DNA from 2 places in the Paenibacillus sp. Y660 genome. Region 2 is predicted to be linked to the other one. Evidence: a T-box and tRNA genes for the amino acid it is inferred to sense, from the RefSeq annotation. Region 2 holds a T-box; the other holds one or more tRNA genes.
The links. A T-box is a leader RNA that pairs with one kind of tRNA and senses whether it is charged. The one in region 2 lies ahead of leuS (leucine--tRNA ligase), so its partner is inferred to be a tRNA-Leu.
Positions count from the first base shown of each region.

Region 1 (8,580 bases), on a different contig from region 2:
CCAAGGAGCACGACGAGCATGAAATGGCTGATGAGCCGCCCATATTTGTCGCCAAACAAAGCCTTATTTAAATCCTCGTACGATTTCGCTCTTATTTCGCTGGCTATGAGCATCATTTTGGTGCCCAGCCAGATGAACAATACGGTTGAGATTGCGATCGTTATCGTTCCCCAATACCCGAAACGGGTAAAAAATTGCAATATTTCTTGACCGGTGGCAAAGCCAGCTCCTACTATCGTACCCATATAGGTTGAAGCGATTTGCAGCACCTTTCCAGTACGTTTCCACATCGTCTACCGTCCTCCGTTCGATAACCCTCTATATAAGAAGGTATGTCCAATAGGGGACAGGCATGACTTTTTTCAAAATTTTAGGATACTAGATCGACATCAAGTGGAGTCAAATCATGTCCATGCTCATTACCATTGCTGTGTTCATTACGGCATTAGTATTCATATTGCTGAATCCGAAGGGGATTAACGAAGCGTTTGCTGCGACTGTATACCAAATATGGCTTGCTGTTCACCTTTCCGATCTTGTTGCTCGCATTGCTTGGCTTATGGGTGCAAGGATGGTCATAGCTATTAGTCGAGTGCAAGCAGCTTTATCGATACGATTTCATTATGTACAGGGTCTAGGTCAAGCTTTAGAAGCGCTCCTTTAGCTTTGTAGGACAACAAATACGTTGTCTGCTTATCCGGCTTCCCGAGCGCTTTCAGCGCAGTCTCGGGGTCGTCTCCTATGTGAAGTCCGCTCAGGCCGGCTGAAATGCTTTTATCATAAACCTCAATATATTGAACTTTCTTGTTAACGTTGATGCCGATGGCGAAGCCTTTGTATTCAAGCACCTTGATTGCCTCGTTCTCGTCATCGAGCTGGTAGCTGTCTACGGGCTTGCCAAAGAGCTTACTGACGGCTGCATCACTGTTGCCGATCGTAATGCCGTTTAGCTTTGGCGCATCTGCGCTCCATACAGCGTCTTGGCTTGCCGTTTTAACTGTAGCTTTCGTATCGTCTTTCTTCCCCGCCGTTGAGGTCTTGGCGCTCGTATCGCTCGTCGTTTCGACAAAGTTGGAATGCGGTTCATCCGTATGAAAATCATTGTCAGACTGCTCAATATATGTCTTCTGTGGGCTGTTTGGCTCGTCCTCCTCACTTTGAATCGGAGTTACGCTGCCCGTATAGGAATCGGGTGGAGTTGTCGCTGCGCTCTGACAGCCTGCGAGCAATAGGACAAGCGCAGAGGTAGCTGCAAGCATCGCTGCTTTTGTTTTTTCTTTTTTCTTAGGAAACATGAGCTGCACTTCCTTTCGTAATAATAGTGTAATCGGCATCCGTATTCTAATTGTTTGAATAAATCGAGTTGTGCATGAATAAAAGCGGCTCTCCTGATTTAGACGTAAAATGGTGGGAAAAGTTGCTCTTTTTTACCGTAGATTTGAAATTATTCCTTAGATATACTCGGATTGTTTTTTGGTTTCGGGCTAACGCCTTTAAGAGGGTTGCGCTTTTTGCCTGACCTATGGTACGTTAACGAAAAGGATTTTGGTGGAGGTAATGTAAGATGGAAAGCTTAAAACAACGTATTTTAGCTGAATCATCCGTGTTGTCGAGCAACGTGCTGCGGATGGATGCTTTGATAAACCACCAGGTCGACCCTGCATTGACGATGGAAATGGGACAAGAATTCGCAAGACGCTTCGCAGAAGAGCAAATTACGAAAGTCCTTACGGTTGAGTCTTCGGGCATACCCGCTGCATTCGCGACGGCGTACACGCTTGGCGTACCGCTCGTATTCGCTCGTCGGAAGAAGACGTTGATCGCAGATCCGGACGCATATTTGGAAAGAGTACCTTCCTTTACAAAGGGAATGGTTACCGATATTATGGTGTCAAAACAGTTTCTAACCGCAGAGGATCGGGTATTATTCATTGATGACATTATTGCGAATGGCGATGCTGCCCGTGGTCTCATCAAAATAATTCAGCGTTCGGGCGCAACCTTAATCGGCCTTGGCGTAGTCGTCGAGAAATCATTCCAAGCCGGTGGGAGAACCTTGCGGGAACAGGGCGTTCGAGTGGAGCCGCTCGTTCGTATTTCATCGCTAGATAACGGTGAAATCACATTTGAGTAACATGTTCCAGTACAAATGCTCTTTTCCCATCCAGCATTATCGCGTATACTAATACAGAAGTGATCGAGGGGAGGCACAAGTTATGGGGGAAATGTCTGCAGAGTTTATGTATGCGAAGCTTAACGATGCGAAAGTCCACTTTGAGCGTGCACTAGATTGCAAACATACGGAATTTGATGATTTATATCCTTATATGATCGAGCATCCGCAGTTTTTCTGGTACAAACGCTATGTGGCGTGGTCGGAGCTGCTAACGATTGTGAAGCTGTGCGACGAATTGTCTATTGAATGGCGGGATCAATTCACCGACCGTCAGAGCGAATATATCGGTAAGCGTGTAATGTCTTCACGCGTGCTGGATGAGTGGTATGAAACTAATGATGCCAAAGAGCATGCCGGTTAACCGAACTTCAATAGGTTGAGTGAACATTTTTTATAGGTTGAATGGAACCTCAATGTGATGCGCGAGCATGCATTGAGGTTTTTCAATACAGATACAGCTGCAAACAAGAATGCGGGAGGGAAGTTCAGTGATTAGCGAAGAGCAATTGGATCAATTCCGCGTTAGCGGGGAGACCGTTAGAGTCGTAAGAGATGCGATGGAAGTTAATGATGTACTCGGGATCGTAGTGGCATGGGACGAGTCCTCCGTTGTCATTCGCCGGCCTAATCGCCGTGTGGTAAAGCTAAGCCGCATTTACAGCTACTCGCCAGCATCTGAGGAACGTGCAAAGCCTTTTGAAGATGTTACATAAATAGAGATTTACGTATGATTAGGGAAGACCATTCAACTTTTGGATGGTTTTTTTTATGAGGAAGTGCCATCGACATCATGGAAAAAACACCTAATTACATATCATTTAAACTAGTATTTGATTCGATAGTAATGACAATTTTTCCTTTGGCATTTCCTTCACCAAGATACCGAAGAGCTTCCGCAGTCTCGTTTAACGGGTAACATTTATCAATAACAGGTACTACATTGCCGGATTCAAAAAGCTTTTTCATAACATTTAGATCCTCTTTGTTCGGCTTATGTATTAGAAGGCCCATTTGCTTATTCGTAATCATTGAAATCAATGGTCCTAGCAACATGACTTGGAAAAGTCGAGACATTAATCCGCCGACCATGATATAAATGCCATTTGGAAGTAATGCACGCTTGACATCGAATATCGAACGATCAGCCACAACATCAAGAATCAGATCGTAACGCCGTCCGTTTTTGGTGAAATCTTCTTCCGTGTAATCAATGACGTGGTCTGCACCAATCGAGCGCAGCATATCCAATTTCCTCTTGCTGTCCACGCCGGTCACTTCAGCCCCGAATGTTTTGGCAAGCTGCACCGCAAAAGTACCTACACCACCGCCCGCACCATTTATCAAAACCTTTTGCCCTTTTTTAATCTGTCCTTTATGGCGAAGTCCCTGCAGGGCAAGGATTACCGCTTGAGGTACGGCTGCTGCTTCCTCGAATGTCATGCTGGCAGATTTCAAAGCTAATGCACTTTCGGGAACACAAACATACTCGGCAAAACCACCCCAACCACATCCGGATATGTCCCCGAATACCTCATCGCCTGGCTGAAACTCTGTTGCGTTTGTGCCAACCGCTGCTACCCGCCCTGCTATGTCACAACCGAGTATTTTGTGTTTTGGTTTTGAAAGTCCTTCAAGTCGAACCAGGAACGGCGTGCCTGTCAGGAGATCCAAGTCCCATGAATTTACGGATGCAGCATAAACTTTTACCAGTACTTCTTTGTCCTTCGGAGTCGGTTTTTCTGCCTCTTTGAGTTGAAGAACCTCAGGTGGCCCGTAATTTGTGTATACAATTGCTTTCATGAGTTTCCTCCAAGTTCGAACTTTCTTTTGCCTATTGTCATGACCTTTAGATTTTTTTCCATCCAACTACATGGTTCGACATACCTGTTATGGATTTTTATGTTATTATCAATTGGAAAATTTGATTATGGGGACTGGTGTTGAACTTTGGAAACAAATCAACGTTTAGAACAATTAGACTCAATCAGAGGGCTTGCTGCAACTTCAGTAATTTTGGCTCACATTTCAATTATCATTCCAAGCACCAACATTGTTGAGAAGTTAAATAACACTCCTCTGCATTTATTTTGGCTTGGTCATGAATCCGTCATTTTGTTTTTTATTTTAAGCGGTTTTGTTCTATCTCTTCCCTATCACAATAATAAACAATCAAAGTACAGACATTATTTAATAAGACGAATATGCAGGATCCTGATACCGAGTGCTATATCTATATTGCTAATCATGCTCCTAATGAGCATATTATCACCTAGCAATATTACAGGAGTAAGCGATTGGGCTAATACGATATGGTCAACTCCTTTTACAACTGAGATGATTGTCAATCATTTCATTCTTTTAAAAGAGTTTGACACTATGAATCTAAATCCTGTCATATGGTCGCTAATTCATGAGATGAGAATTTCTTTAATATTCCCTCTGATTATGTGGCTAATAGTTCGCAATAATAAAGGTGTTAATGCGATTATTTTATTTTCTATACCTGTCATATACTTTTTGAGTTATTATATCCTTCTCAATTTGTTTTCCTACGATATAACATCATTCCGTGCTGGTTATTCTTCTTATCTACTCACACCACACTATGTTGCGTTCTTTATGTTAGGAGCTTTGCTTGCAAAATATAAGAGAGATTTCAGTGAACGATATAACAGATTATCATTTGCCTTCAAAATTGCATTATTAGTTATTGGATTGACTCTTTATATGTACGTTTGGCTAGTGCTGCCTAATCATTCTTTGTTGCATATGTTTATAATAAATGATTGGGCTATTGCTTTAGGATGTTGTATCTTCATATTATTTAGTTTAAACTCTAAAACATTAAAGTCGATTTTACTGTTTAAGCCAATACATTTTGTAGGTAAAATATCCTATAGTGTTTATTTGTATCATTTAATTGTAATGTTGACACTCCTATATTCATTATCTGGAAAGATGCCAGTCATATCAATTTTAGTTCTTTCATTTATTGTTTCATTTGTTATAGCAACGATAATGTATTATTTGGTTGAGGTTCCATCTGTAAAATTGGGGAGACTTTTAAGCACGAAACTCAATCCTGACCATTCGATCATTCCAAAAACAATTGAATTCGAAAATTAGTCAGTAGGGGAGTGATGGAATTATTATTTTAACTTGGAAACCAAGGGAAAAGGGATTAACACTCGTTTTTGATTGGGTTGGAAATAAATTAGTAAGAAGGAAAGTATAGATTTTATTCAATAAATGAGAAGCTATAAAAGCATCATCATCCGATGGTGCTTTTCTTAAGCCTATGAGTGTGTATGTGAACTCTATCCTGTTTCGACAAACCATGGTAAGATTTAACTATTAATTCATTGAGTAGTAGATCGAATGGTCTAAGTTTCATTACTCTATTCATTGATATATAAAGTTGAGATGGAGGTTTCTTTTGTGATTGGTTACATCGTATTAGCTTTAATCATCGGCTTTTGTGTGGCAGCTATTATTGGGTTTAAAGTAAGAAATAAACCGGATAATAAGAGTTTTAGTCAGCCTTTTGAAGAAAATTATAACTTAAAGGAAATTGATATTACAGATATTGACAAGATGGAAGACGGCTCTGAGTTTGAGATGTATCTGTATAGGCTTCTGATTGAGCTGGGATACTCAGGCGTTTATAAGACAACGAATAGTAGAGATTTTGGAGCAGATGTGGTTTTTACTGATCGTGAGGGTATAAGAAATGTAGTACAGGCCAAGCGATACTCTGATTCTGTTGGCATTAGCGCTGTGCAGGAAGTATTCTCATGTATGCGTTATTACAAAGCTAAGAAGGCAATTGTGATTGCGACAGCCACTTTCACAGAACCATGTGAAACCCTGGCAGGAGTAAATCATGTAAAGCTGCTTGATAGAGCTGATTTGATAAAAATTATGGATGCATTCAAGGAAGATGATATAGCAGCGGCTAAAGGAATAATTGAAGCAGAGCCAAGAATGATATTGGAGTCTTGGAGTGAAGCTAATAGTAATGTCCTGCATGAAATCAGGAAGGACTACAAGGCTGAGAAGTACGTAAAGTCAGTGATGGGAAAGTAATGGATGTGCTAACGACTAACTTCGCTGTTGGTCGTTTTTATATGTTTTTTAAGCAACAAAAAAACCACTGATTATTATAATAATCAGTGGTTTGTATTTACAAAATGGAGTCAATCATTGACCATTAGATTAAACTTCGTCTAAAATAGTCTGTAAACCTAATTAGGATGCGGTCGAGAGGACTCGAACCTCCACGGCTGTTACACCACTAGAACCTGAATCTAGCGCGTCTGCCAATTCCGCCACGACCGCGTATTTTGTTTCAACAGAAAATATCTTAACATTAATTACGTGTAAATGTCAACAAAATTTTATATAAATGGAGGAATATGCTGTGAAGCAATTAGAGCAAAAAATTTTAGAGGAAGGAATTGTCCTAAACGGGAATGTACTGAAAGTGGACTCCTTTCTCAATCATCAGGTTGATCCGCAGCTTATGCTCAGCATTGGCCAAACCTTCGCTGCTTTATTTGAAGAAGAAGGCATTACAAAGGTACTTACGCTTGAATCCTCAGGCATTGCGCCGGCTGTCATGGCTGCATTAACGATGAATGTTCCGCTGCTCTTTGCACGCAAGCGCAAGTCGTTAACGCTCAAGGACGATCTTTATACCGAGAAGATTTATTCCTTCACGAAACAGGAGGAGAGCGAGGTTACCGTATCGCGCAAATTTATGTCTGCGGAAGATCGCGTCCTTATTATTGATGATTTTCTAGCCAACGGCGATGCAGCGCTTGGCTTGGCGCGCATCGTTGAGCAGGCGGGTGGTACGGTGGCGGGTATCGGCATCGTCATAGAGAAGGGGTTCCAGCCAGGACGCAAGAAGCTTATCAAGCTAGGCTATCGCGTACATTCCTTGGCGAGGGTGGCTTCGTTGGCAGATGGGAAGGTAACCTTTGCTGCTGAGCCTGTTGCGCAAACCGCGTCAAAAGTTTGACAATTGATGCACCGTGTAACTATAATGCTTACATGGCAACCGGCTGGACAGTCAATTTTGTCGCGAGAAGCTATCATCATTATTTTTTGACAGGCGGTGAATGCGTTGACTAGCAATCGATTTGCGGTAGCGGTTCATATTTTGACGTTATTGGAAACAAATAAGGCGGCACGACTGACTTCAGATTATATTGCTGGCAGCGTAAATACGAACCCTGTCGTCATTCGCAGAATTATTGGATTGTTAAATAAAGCTGGCCTCGTCGCTACAAGCGCTGGCGTGGCGGGAGCCGTCATAACTAGACCGGCAAGCGAAATTACGCTCTTGGATATATACAATGCTGTCCATAACAATGGTCAAGACGAGCTGTTTGCTATTCATGAGAAGCCGAATCCGGCATGTCCGGTTGGCCGAAATATTCAATCATCGCTTGAAGCGGCTTTTAATGAAGCGCAGCAGGCGATGGAAAATAAACTTGCCAACATTACGCTTGAAGCAGTCACGCTGGATGTCGTGAGCAAGTTTTAATCGAATCGACTGCAGGAAGAAGAGGCCTAGCTCTAGAGTGGGCCTCTTTCTTTTGCTCTTTTTTCGTTTATTGCGACATAAACCAAAAGCAAAATTTCCTAAGACTTCTATATTTTAAGCATATTTTCCAGCCTCTTCACAAACAATGATAGTAAAAGATGAGGGGTGTATGCAGCAATGAGCAAACAGGATGGATGGTCTGATAATATGAACGTGGAAAAGAGAAGCAGAAACAGGCGTTTACTCATAATGTCGGCTATTGCTGTGATGTGTATGTGCAGTTTAGTTATCGCTGAAAGCAATGCTGGATATGATCGAATATACGCTCAGTCTGCGTTAAAGCATAGGGCAGCTGCTTCTGAGGAGAAGGAGGTTCGGACTGTCGCGATCGTAATTGATGATTTTGGCAACGGGATGAACGGCACGTCGGAAATGTTGAAGCTTCCGGTGAAAATAACGGCAGCGATTATGCCCTTTATGCCGACAACTAAGCGGGATGCGGAGGCAGCGCATAGGCTTGGACACGATGTGATCGTCCATATGCCGATGGAGCCGAATAAGGGACTGAAAAAGTGGCTTGGTCCAGGTGCGCTTACGACGGATTTGAGCGATGCAGACGTTCGCAAGCGTGTGGAGGATGCGATTAACGATGTGCCGCATGCAATCGGCATGAATAACCATATGGGTTCTAAGGTGACGGCTGACGAGAGAATAATGCGAATCGTGCTAGGCGTATGCAAGGAGCGGGGTTTGTTTTTTCTCGATAGCCGAACGACCTACAAAACGGTTGTACCCAAAATAGCGGCGGAGCTCGGTGTCCCGATTGTTTCCAATGATGTTTTTCTCGATGATG
Region 1 covers NZ_JBXBBJ010000005.1:66,847-75,426, forward strand. The annotation lists gene AC2TDN_RS08405 (YkvI family membrane protein) at 1-290, opposite strand, end outside; gene AC2TDN_RS08410 (hypothetical protein) at 585-1,295, opposite strand; gene AC2TDN_RS08415 (xanthine phosphoribosyltransferase) at 1,565-2,134, shown strand; gene AC2TDN_RS08420 (hypothetical protein) at 2,217-2,537, shown strand; gene AC2TDN_RS08425 (hypothetical protein) at 2,665-2,889, shown strand; gene AC2TDN_RS08430 (NAD(P)-dependent alcohol dehydrogenase) at 2,984-3,976, opposite strand; gene AC2TDN_RS08435 (acyltransferase family protein) at 4,124-5,302, shown strand; gene AC2TDN_RS08440 (restriction endonuclease) at 5,615-6,262, shown strand; tRNA gene AC2TDN_RS08445 (tRNA-Leu) at 6,431-6,514, opposite strand; gene AC2TDN_RS08450 (xanthine phosphoribosyltransferase) at 6,597-7,199, shown strand; gene AC2TDN_RS08455 (Rrf2 family transcriptional regulator) at 7,305-7,727, shown strand; gene AC2TDN_RS08460 (divergent polysaccharide deacetylase family protein) at 7,977-8,580, shown strand, end outside.
Region 1: it has a tRNA-Leu gene. The T-box ahead of leuS (leucine--tRNA ligase) is inferred to sense a tRNA for this amino acid. The anticodon was not compared.

Region 2 (8,580 bases):
TTTAGCGTTCAATGGCACCCATTCCCCGGGGACGTCCTGTTTTGGTTCCATCAGTGCTGAGGCTAAAAGAATAACAGCCACTATAATAAGCGCTGCGGCAAATATTAGCTGTTTATTCGACATTTCAATCGAAGAAGGCTTCATTTCAGTCCGACCTTTCTGCAAACAACATAATGTTTGGCATATAGTGACATATAAAACAAGTACTAAGGAATAAGGTAAGAGAGCAAACGAAACAAATAGAGAAATTTTGACTCGGGATTTGCTCGCGCATGCCTTTAGAACGATCTGATTCCGGTTATGCGCGCGCCAAACCTATAGGAGGGTTCAGTATGAATGTCGGATTTATCGGGACTGGCACGATGGGAAGTCTGCTCATTGAAGCATTTATTGCATCAGGCGCGTTAGCGCCAGCACAAATTGCTGTCAGCAACCGCACCTTTACAAAAGCGCAAGCCTTGGCCGACCGTTATTCCGGCATGAGAGCCGAATACACGAATGCGGGAGCAGCCAGCGGCTGCGATATCGTTTTTTTATGCGTCAAGCCGTTAGAATTCAAAAAGGTCGTCGATGATTTGAAGCCCGTCATTAGACCAGGCCAAATGGTTGTTTCCATCACAAGTCCTGTTCTTATCTCCCATCTGGAGGGTGAGCTCGATTGCAAGATCGCAAAGATGATTCCGAGCATCACGAATTATGTGTGGAGCGGAGCATCGCTTTGCATTTACGGCCAGTCGGTTGATGAGGAAGACAAAGCGCGGCTTGAGAATTTGTTGTCCAACATAAGCGAGCCGCTTCGAATAGATGAGGGCTATACGCGCATCGTATCGGATCTATCAAGCTGCGGACCTGCCTTCATCTCCTTCCTGCTCGAGCAATTTGTCGATGCAGCCGTTCAGGAAACGGGTATCGGCCGCGAAGAAGCTCTTCGAGTAGCCAGCGCCATGCTGCTTGGCACAGGTCTTCTGCTAACCGAGGGCGGGCTAACGCCAGCAGATGTTCAGGAAAGGGTGGCTGTGCCTGGTGGCATTACTGCAAAAGCATTGCATCTGCTGCGCCGCGAGACGGACGGCGTCTTCAATCAGCTTATCCGTACGACGCATGACAAGTTCGATGAAGATGTAATCAAGGTTTCAACTGCCTTCATAGGCGAAAAGGTGAACGGTCAATAGCTGTTCTTCAGCTAATGCCCGTTCACCTCTTTTATTTGCACTCATTGATTAATTAGCGACGATGTTGACAAGCTTGCCTTTTACCGCAATGACTTTGCGAATCGTTTTGCCGGCAATCAGCTCTTGAACTTTTTCCAGCTCCTTCGCCAAGCTTTCCATTTCTGCAACGTCCATATCTGCTGCAATGGATACGCGGTCGACGATTTTGCCGTTAACTTGGACAACAATTTCAACCTCTTGATCCACTGTCCATGCTTCTTCAAACGTCGGGAATGAAGCGTAAGTCAGTGAATCCTTGCGACCAAGCTTCTCCCATAGCTCTTCTGCGATATGCGGAGCAATTGGCGAAATCAATTGCACGAATTGCTCCATAGCCGCAAGCGGCAGCACTTCCGTTTTGTATGCTTCGTTAACGAAAATCATCAGTTGGCTAATGACCGTGTTGAAGCGAAGCGCTTCATAATCCTCTGTCATTTTCTTAATGGAACGATGCCAAGTGCGCTTGAAAGCATCGCTTGTATCGCCATCTCCGATTTTAGCGTTTAGGCTGCCATCCTCGTTTACGAACAAACGCCATACACGGCTAAGGAAACGGTACGTGCCTTCGACGCCGTTTGTGTTCCAAGGCTTAGTCGCTTCAAGCGGCCCCATGAACATTTCATACATACGGAGCGTGTCAGCACCAAACTCATTGACGATATCATCAGGGTTAATGACGTTGCCGCGTGATTTGGACATTTTCTCGTTGTTATTGCCAAGAATCATCCCTTGGTTTACGAGCTTGTGGAACGGCTCCTTCGTATCAACTACGCCGATATCATAAAGCACCTTATGCCAGAAACGTGCGTAAAGCAAATGAAGCACCGCATGCTCAGCACCACCGATATAAAGGTCAACCGGCAGCCATTCCTTTTGCTTCTCTGGCGAACACAGCTGCTTGTCGTTTTTCGGATCGATGAAACGCAGGTAGTACCAGCAGCTTCCGGCCCATTGCGGCATCGTATTCGTCTCGCGGCGTGCTTTCATACCCGTCTCAGGGTCAATTGTATTGACCCATTCCGTAACGCTTGCAAGCGGAGACTCGCCAGTGCCTGAAGGCGTTATCGCATCAACATCAGGCAGCAAGAGCGGCAGTTGGTCCTCAGGCACGGTTTTCATCGTGCCGTCCTCCAGATGAATAATTGGAATCGGTTCGCCCCAATAACGCTGGCGGCTGAACAGCCAATCGCGCAAACGGTAAGTTATTTTGCCCTTACCTTTGCCTGCAGCATCCAAATGCTCGATCATTTTTGCAATAGCGTCCACGTTAGTCAAGCCGTTTAAGAAGTCGGAGTTCACATGCGGTCCATCGCCTGCAAAAGCTTCCTTCGTAATATCTCCGCCCTCAACAACCTCAACGATCGGAAGGTCGAATTGCTTCGCGAACTCCCAGTCACGAGCATCGTGACCTGGTACGGCCATAATAGCGCCTGTACCATAGCCGGCAAGCACGTAATCCGCTATCCAAATTGCCGTTTTTACGCCATTCACAGGATTGATCGCATAAGCGCCTGTAAATACGCCTGATTTATCTTTTGCCAAATCGGTACGCTCTAGGTCACTCTTGCGCGCTGCAGCTTCTTGGTAAGCTTCTACAGCCGCTTTTTGCTCTGAGGTTACGATTTGCGCAACAAGCTCATGCTCTGGCGCCAAGACGCAATAAGTCGCGCCAAACAATGTATCCGGGCGAGTCGTAAATACGACCAATGCCGAATCATGTCCGTCAATCTCGAAAGTAACCTCAGCGCCTTTCGACTTACCAATCCAGTTGCGCTGCATATCCTTAATGCTCTCCGACCAGTCGAGCTCTTCCAGATCATCCAGCAAACGATCTGCATATTCGGTGATTTTCAAAATCCATTGGCGCATCGGCTTACGCACAACCGGGTGGCTGCCCCGCTCGCTAAGGCCATTGATTACTTCTTCATTAGCAAGAACAGTTCCAAGCGCCTCGCACCAGTTAACCGAAACCTCGGCAACGTATGCAAGTCCTCTATTATACAATTGGATAAAAATCCATTGCGTCCATTTGTAATATTCGGGATCAGTCGTGCTGATCTCGCGGTCCCAGTCGTATGAGAAGCCAAGCGATTTAATTTGACGGCGGAAATTATCGATATTTTTAAACGTAATATCGCGTGGATGCTGGCCTGTATCAAGCGCATGCTGCTCCGCTGGCAAGCCAAACGCATCCCAGCCCATCGGATGAAGCACGTTGTAGCCCTTCATTCTTTTGTAACGGGATACGATGTCCGTAGCGGTATAGCCCTCAGGATGACCTACGTGCAAACCCGCCCCAGATGGATACGGAAACATATCGAGTGCGTAAAACTTCGGTTTGTCCGCGTCTTCTGTCGTTTGAAATGTTTTGTTTTTATCCCAGTATTGCTGCCACTTCGGCTCGACAACAAGCGGATTGTAGCCGTGAAATTGCTGTTCTTGACTCATTTGAGATATCCCCCTAAAAAATATGTGCTGTACGTATGCATGTTCAAAAAAACATAAAACCTCCCGCCCCTAGCGATTAACGCTAGGGACGAGAGGTTGTTCTCCCGTGGTACCACCCTAGTTAGCGGCAGGCATGCTTTGCCTATCGCTCACTTGTCGCCTTTAACGCAGGCCAGACGGTGCTTTTTTCGCAATCGATGCCTCGCACCGACCTCTTTATTCGCACAGCTCCAAGGCGAGCTTCATTTCGCAGCAGGTCCGGCTTGCACCCTAAAAACACCGGCTCTCTAGGCCTTGCTTACGAAATTACTGTTCCTCTTCAACGCTCCATATGCATAAAATGGTTAGTTTCGATTATAAAGATCGCGCGGTACGGTGTCAAGAGAGGAGCGCCCGTACTATATGTGAGAAGTGCCGCTCCGGCGGCCTAATGTAAAGATTCTGACCAGAAGAAGGAGCAGCGCGATATGTACCGCAATCCAGCCGATCGAAGCCCCTGTTCCAAATAAACTGGCGAGCAGCCACAATGCAAACGGTGGAAGCTGAATTAAAAAAAGCAAAGACAATAGATAATAAGTAATCCGTCGTTTGCTTGAGGGTTCATCTTCTGTCTAAGCAGCAGTATCGTAAGCAAAACAAATCCAAGGCCGATTGAGATTTTGCTCCAATATTGCACGGTATTTTGTACGGTCCTGGACTCCAACCCTGTAAAACCGTTGCTAGATCCTGTTTCGGCAACATAAAGAATGCCCAATGCTATAGATATAAGACCTGTAAGAACTATCAGCCATTTTCTCCAGTTCATACTCGTCATGGTCAATCAACACCTTCCTATAATCGGAGTGACTCGGAGCAGATTTCCTCACTATCCGAACATGCATGGCTCACGCATCCTCTTATACGAGTATTTCCAAATAATTGTTGCATCTTATTCCGCTTTATCCATTTGGTTGGAATTCATCATATCACTCTTCTAACGAGCTTAAGGACGAACTGCTGGAGGGAAATGTTTCCCTCCAGTTTTAGACTTATTGAATATTTTTTTAAGTTAAGAGCATACTATTTTTTTGTGAGAAACCGAATCAACGAAAATAAAAATATATATAAAATACGAAGTTTTTTAACATGGAGAGACTAACTACATGAAAAAAAATAATAATAAATCGTCTAATGCTAACAATGACAAACTTCAATGGTGGCAATTATCTTTGCTTGGTGTAGCTTGTACGATTGGTACAGGTTATTTTCTCGGGTCGGGATTAGCTATTAAAATAGGTGGTCCTGCTGTATTAATTTCATTTCTTACTGCTGCAATAGGCACATATCTCGTCTTTGATGTGCTTGCGCAAATGACAGCTGAACATCCAATAAAGGGCTCCTTTCGCTCATATGCCAAACAAGCCTATGGCCGATGGGCCGGTTTTAGCAGCGGGTGGGTGTATTGGTCCTCTGAATTATTAATAATGGGCAGTCAATTAACCGCTTTATCCTTATTTTCTCGTTTTTGGTTCCCAAACATTCCAATTTGGATTTTGGCTTCCATATTTGCAGTTCTGGGATTATCCATCATATTCGCCGGAACAAAAGGGTTTGAACGAATGGAAAATATATTTGCTATTATTAAAGTATCTGCGATTGTAATGTTTATTGTGATCGCCATACTGGCTCTATTCGGCTTGCTGGGAAAAGGCAAATCTAGTCCTGCATTTCCGTTCGAAAGTTTTTTCGAAAAAGGCATCATGGGCTTATGGTCTTCCTTACTTTTTGCCTTTTATGCTTTTGGCGGAATAGAGATTATGGGTATTATGGCTATGCGACTGCGAGAACCCAAGGATGCGCCAAAAGCAGGAAAAGTTATGCTTGGTTTACTGGCAATCATTTATGTGGCGTCCCTAATTCTCACGATTACCCTAATTTCCTGGAAAGAACTAAACACTAAGAAAAGTCCTTTTTTACTCGCACTCAATCAATATGAGCTGCCTTTCGTACCACATCTATTTATCGGGATTTTGATCATTGCCGGTTTTTCTACGATGGTCGCATCACTTTTTGCTGTTACGAGTATGCTCGTTACTTTAGCGGAAGATAATGACGCCCCTTCGCTCTTTGCCAAAAAAGCAAAGGACCGTCCGCTTCTCGCTATTGGATTGACGACAACTGGACTTCTTGTGTCAATCATTTGCGCAATGATGCTGCCTGGAGAGATTTACGAGTATTTCACGACAGCTGCTGGCTTAATGCTTCTTTACAATTGGATTTTCATTCTCTTATCCTCAGGCAGCATATTAAAGCTCACTACATGGGGGAAAACGAAACGAATCCTTGGAATGTTCATTCTAAGTATGGCAGTAATCGGTTCGTTATTTCATCATACTAGCAGGCCTGGTTTCATGGTAAGTATGGGGTTTCTAATTATAATTTCAATCGTAACTTGGCTAATGAGGAAAAAATGGAAGAAAGCCGTACCACTTTCTGAGGAGTCTTTATTTAAAAAATAGAACATCTATGGCTTTATAGCCAAAATAAAGCCCAAATCCAATCAGCGATAAACCCGATAATATAGCGATACCTTTCAGAATACGTTCCGTTAACCATTTACGGGCAGTACTTGCTGCTCCAGCCATTGTTACATCCCAAATAAAAACACCGAAAAGAATGGCAAAGCTATATAAAATCAATTGTTTGGCATCATATTTTGCCGCCGTTTCTGCAAGCACAGAACCATAAATTCCAAGCCAGAACAAGATAGACAAAGGATTGGACAATGACATTAAAAAACCAGAAAGAAACGATTTAAATCGGCTGCCCGCGCTGATTTTTCTAGATCCTATAGCTTGTCCAATACCCATCAAGCTTTCAACTCCGGTATAGATTAGCACAAAGCTGCCAAACAGCCAGAGAAACGTTTGCATAAAAGGAATATTAATGAAATGGACGATTCCAAAATAGACCATCAGCATATATAGGATATCGGCTACCATCGCTCCTAGTCCGACCAACCATGCATGCCAAAAGCCTTTTTTAATGCCCGCATCCAATTGAGCAGCATTAATAGGTCCTATTGGTGCAGATAAGGATAGTCCTAAAAAGATATAACCAAGCAATACACCCAATCTTGAACACTCCTTTTTCTATAATCACATTGAATGCTCGTACCATCTTATTCCTCAACTGAATAGAATATGAAAAAAAACTATATAAATTAAAGAATCTAATCGTAATAAGGCTAATTTGATGTGGATGATCATACTATGCAGGAGGTAAAACATATGCTTTTTAATGTCATCATTTTTTTTATAATCCCATGGATACTTGGCTTATATCTAATAAAGCATGACTTTAATATGTTACTTAGAATTGCTCCTTTTTCGGGTCTTATTTCTTTTGCTGTTAATGATATCGGCTACCATTTTAAATGGTGGAAAGTCGCTCCTTTTGTACTTGAAGAAGTTGCTGCATTACCTTCCAGCATTGGACTTTATCCGATAACCGCTTGTTACATGGTGTATATAATTAAGAGATACAAAATTAATAAATTTCTGATTCTTATCATTACATCCGTTTTTTTAACCGTGTTGGAAGCCATACTTTTTGTATTTAACAAAGTTGCCTATGAGAACGGTTGGAATATCTTTTGGACATTCGTATCCTATGTCATTCCGTACTGTCTTGTTTTAATTTATGACCAACTTTTCAAAGATAAATTTAATAAGACGCGTTGAGTTTTTGGTATTATGAATACCTAAACCATTAAAATCACAATTTTGAAAAAAAGGTACAGTACCTCAAAATAGGAGGAGACTGTACCTTTTTAGTCTTTCAATTAAAATTTTCAAGGTAAAGTATTCATACTTTACTGCTTTATTTTACATGAGGATTCAGCGCTAATTGAGGTCGGGTCGCATTGAACCATTGTAAGAAGAGTATAGAGATAAGAAAAATATCAACAATGTCGCCTCCATAGTACATGATCATACTTCCTAATTCTGCTTGGGCTGCAGGTATGCCAGAAAGGTGATTTGAATAAATGTACTTAGACAATATTCCGTGACCAGAAAAGGCAAGAAGCAATAAAAGCGTCCGATAAAAAAAACTTTTTCGATGAGGTGCAGGGTCTATGTATATGATTGATGATGTGAAAAGATATCCCGCGAAGAATAAATGCATATGCACCAAAATATGCAGCATTAAGCTTTGTTGCATCAAGTTGTATAAGTCTGTTGTGTAGAGTAACCACAGTCCTCCAATATTGAGTATAGATGTTACAATCGGATCGTTTAGCAACCGAAAAGGAGCACTTCTCAGAATGAGTGAAAGTCCACGTGCTTGTTTCAAACTGAGCGATCTCAATAGGAGGGTCATTGGTGCACCCAGTGCTAAAAGGAGTGGAGCAAGCATCCCAAGCAGGAGGTGAACAGTCATATGTGCCGAGAAATCAGTGTGAGCGCGACTTGCTAAAGGTCCAACCACTGATACTGCTGCACTAAGTACGCCGAAAATCCAATAGAAATAACGGTATAACGAGAACGGTTTATAGTATTTTTGGGATACGATCGCCAAAACTATATAAATAATTATGATTATTGCAAACGGCAGCGCTGAAATTAGTACAAAAAGAACTCTGTTGCCATGCTCATGATGGTTCATTGAAAGCATTTCTTCCATCTTCCTTAAGCTCCTTAGAAGAAAGAATAATAAACACCAAGCCGGAAATTATCATAATAATAGCAAGAATATTCCATAACCAATCGTAAATGATAACATTGTCTACATATCGGATTTGGTGTAACCGCATCAGTTTATGTTGGATGGTACCGTCGTATATCTGGAATAATCCACCGCCTAACAATACGCCCCCCCACCATCTCTTCATCAACAATGCGTTTCGTCGATGAAGATCCGCAAACATAAACAATCCTCC
Region 2 covers NZ_JBXBBJ010000002.1:333,177-341,756, forward strand. The annotation lists gene AC2TDN_RS04525 (ComEA family DNA-binding protein) at 1-144, opposite strand, end outside; gene comER (late competence protein ComER) at 333-1,172, shown strand; gene leuS (leucine--tRNA ligase) at 1,221-3,659, opposite strand; T-box leader at 3,741-3,991, opposite strand; gene AC2TDN_RS04540 (amino acid permease) at 4,802-6,157, shown strand; gene AC2TDN_RS04545 (LysE family transporter) at 6,143-6,772, opposite strand; gene AC2TDN_RS04550 (CBO0543 family protein) at 6,929-7,381, shown strand; gene AC2TDN_RS04555 (cytochrome c oxidase assembly protein) at 7,521-8,324, opposite strand; gene AC2TDN_RS04560 (DUF2243 domain-containing protein) at 8,293-8,580, opposite strand, start outside.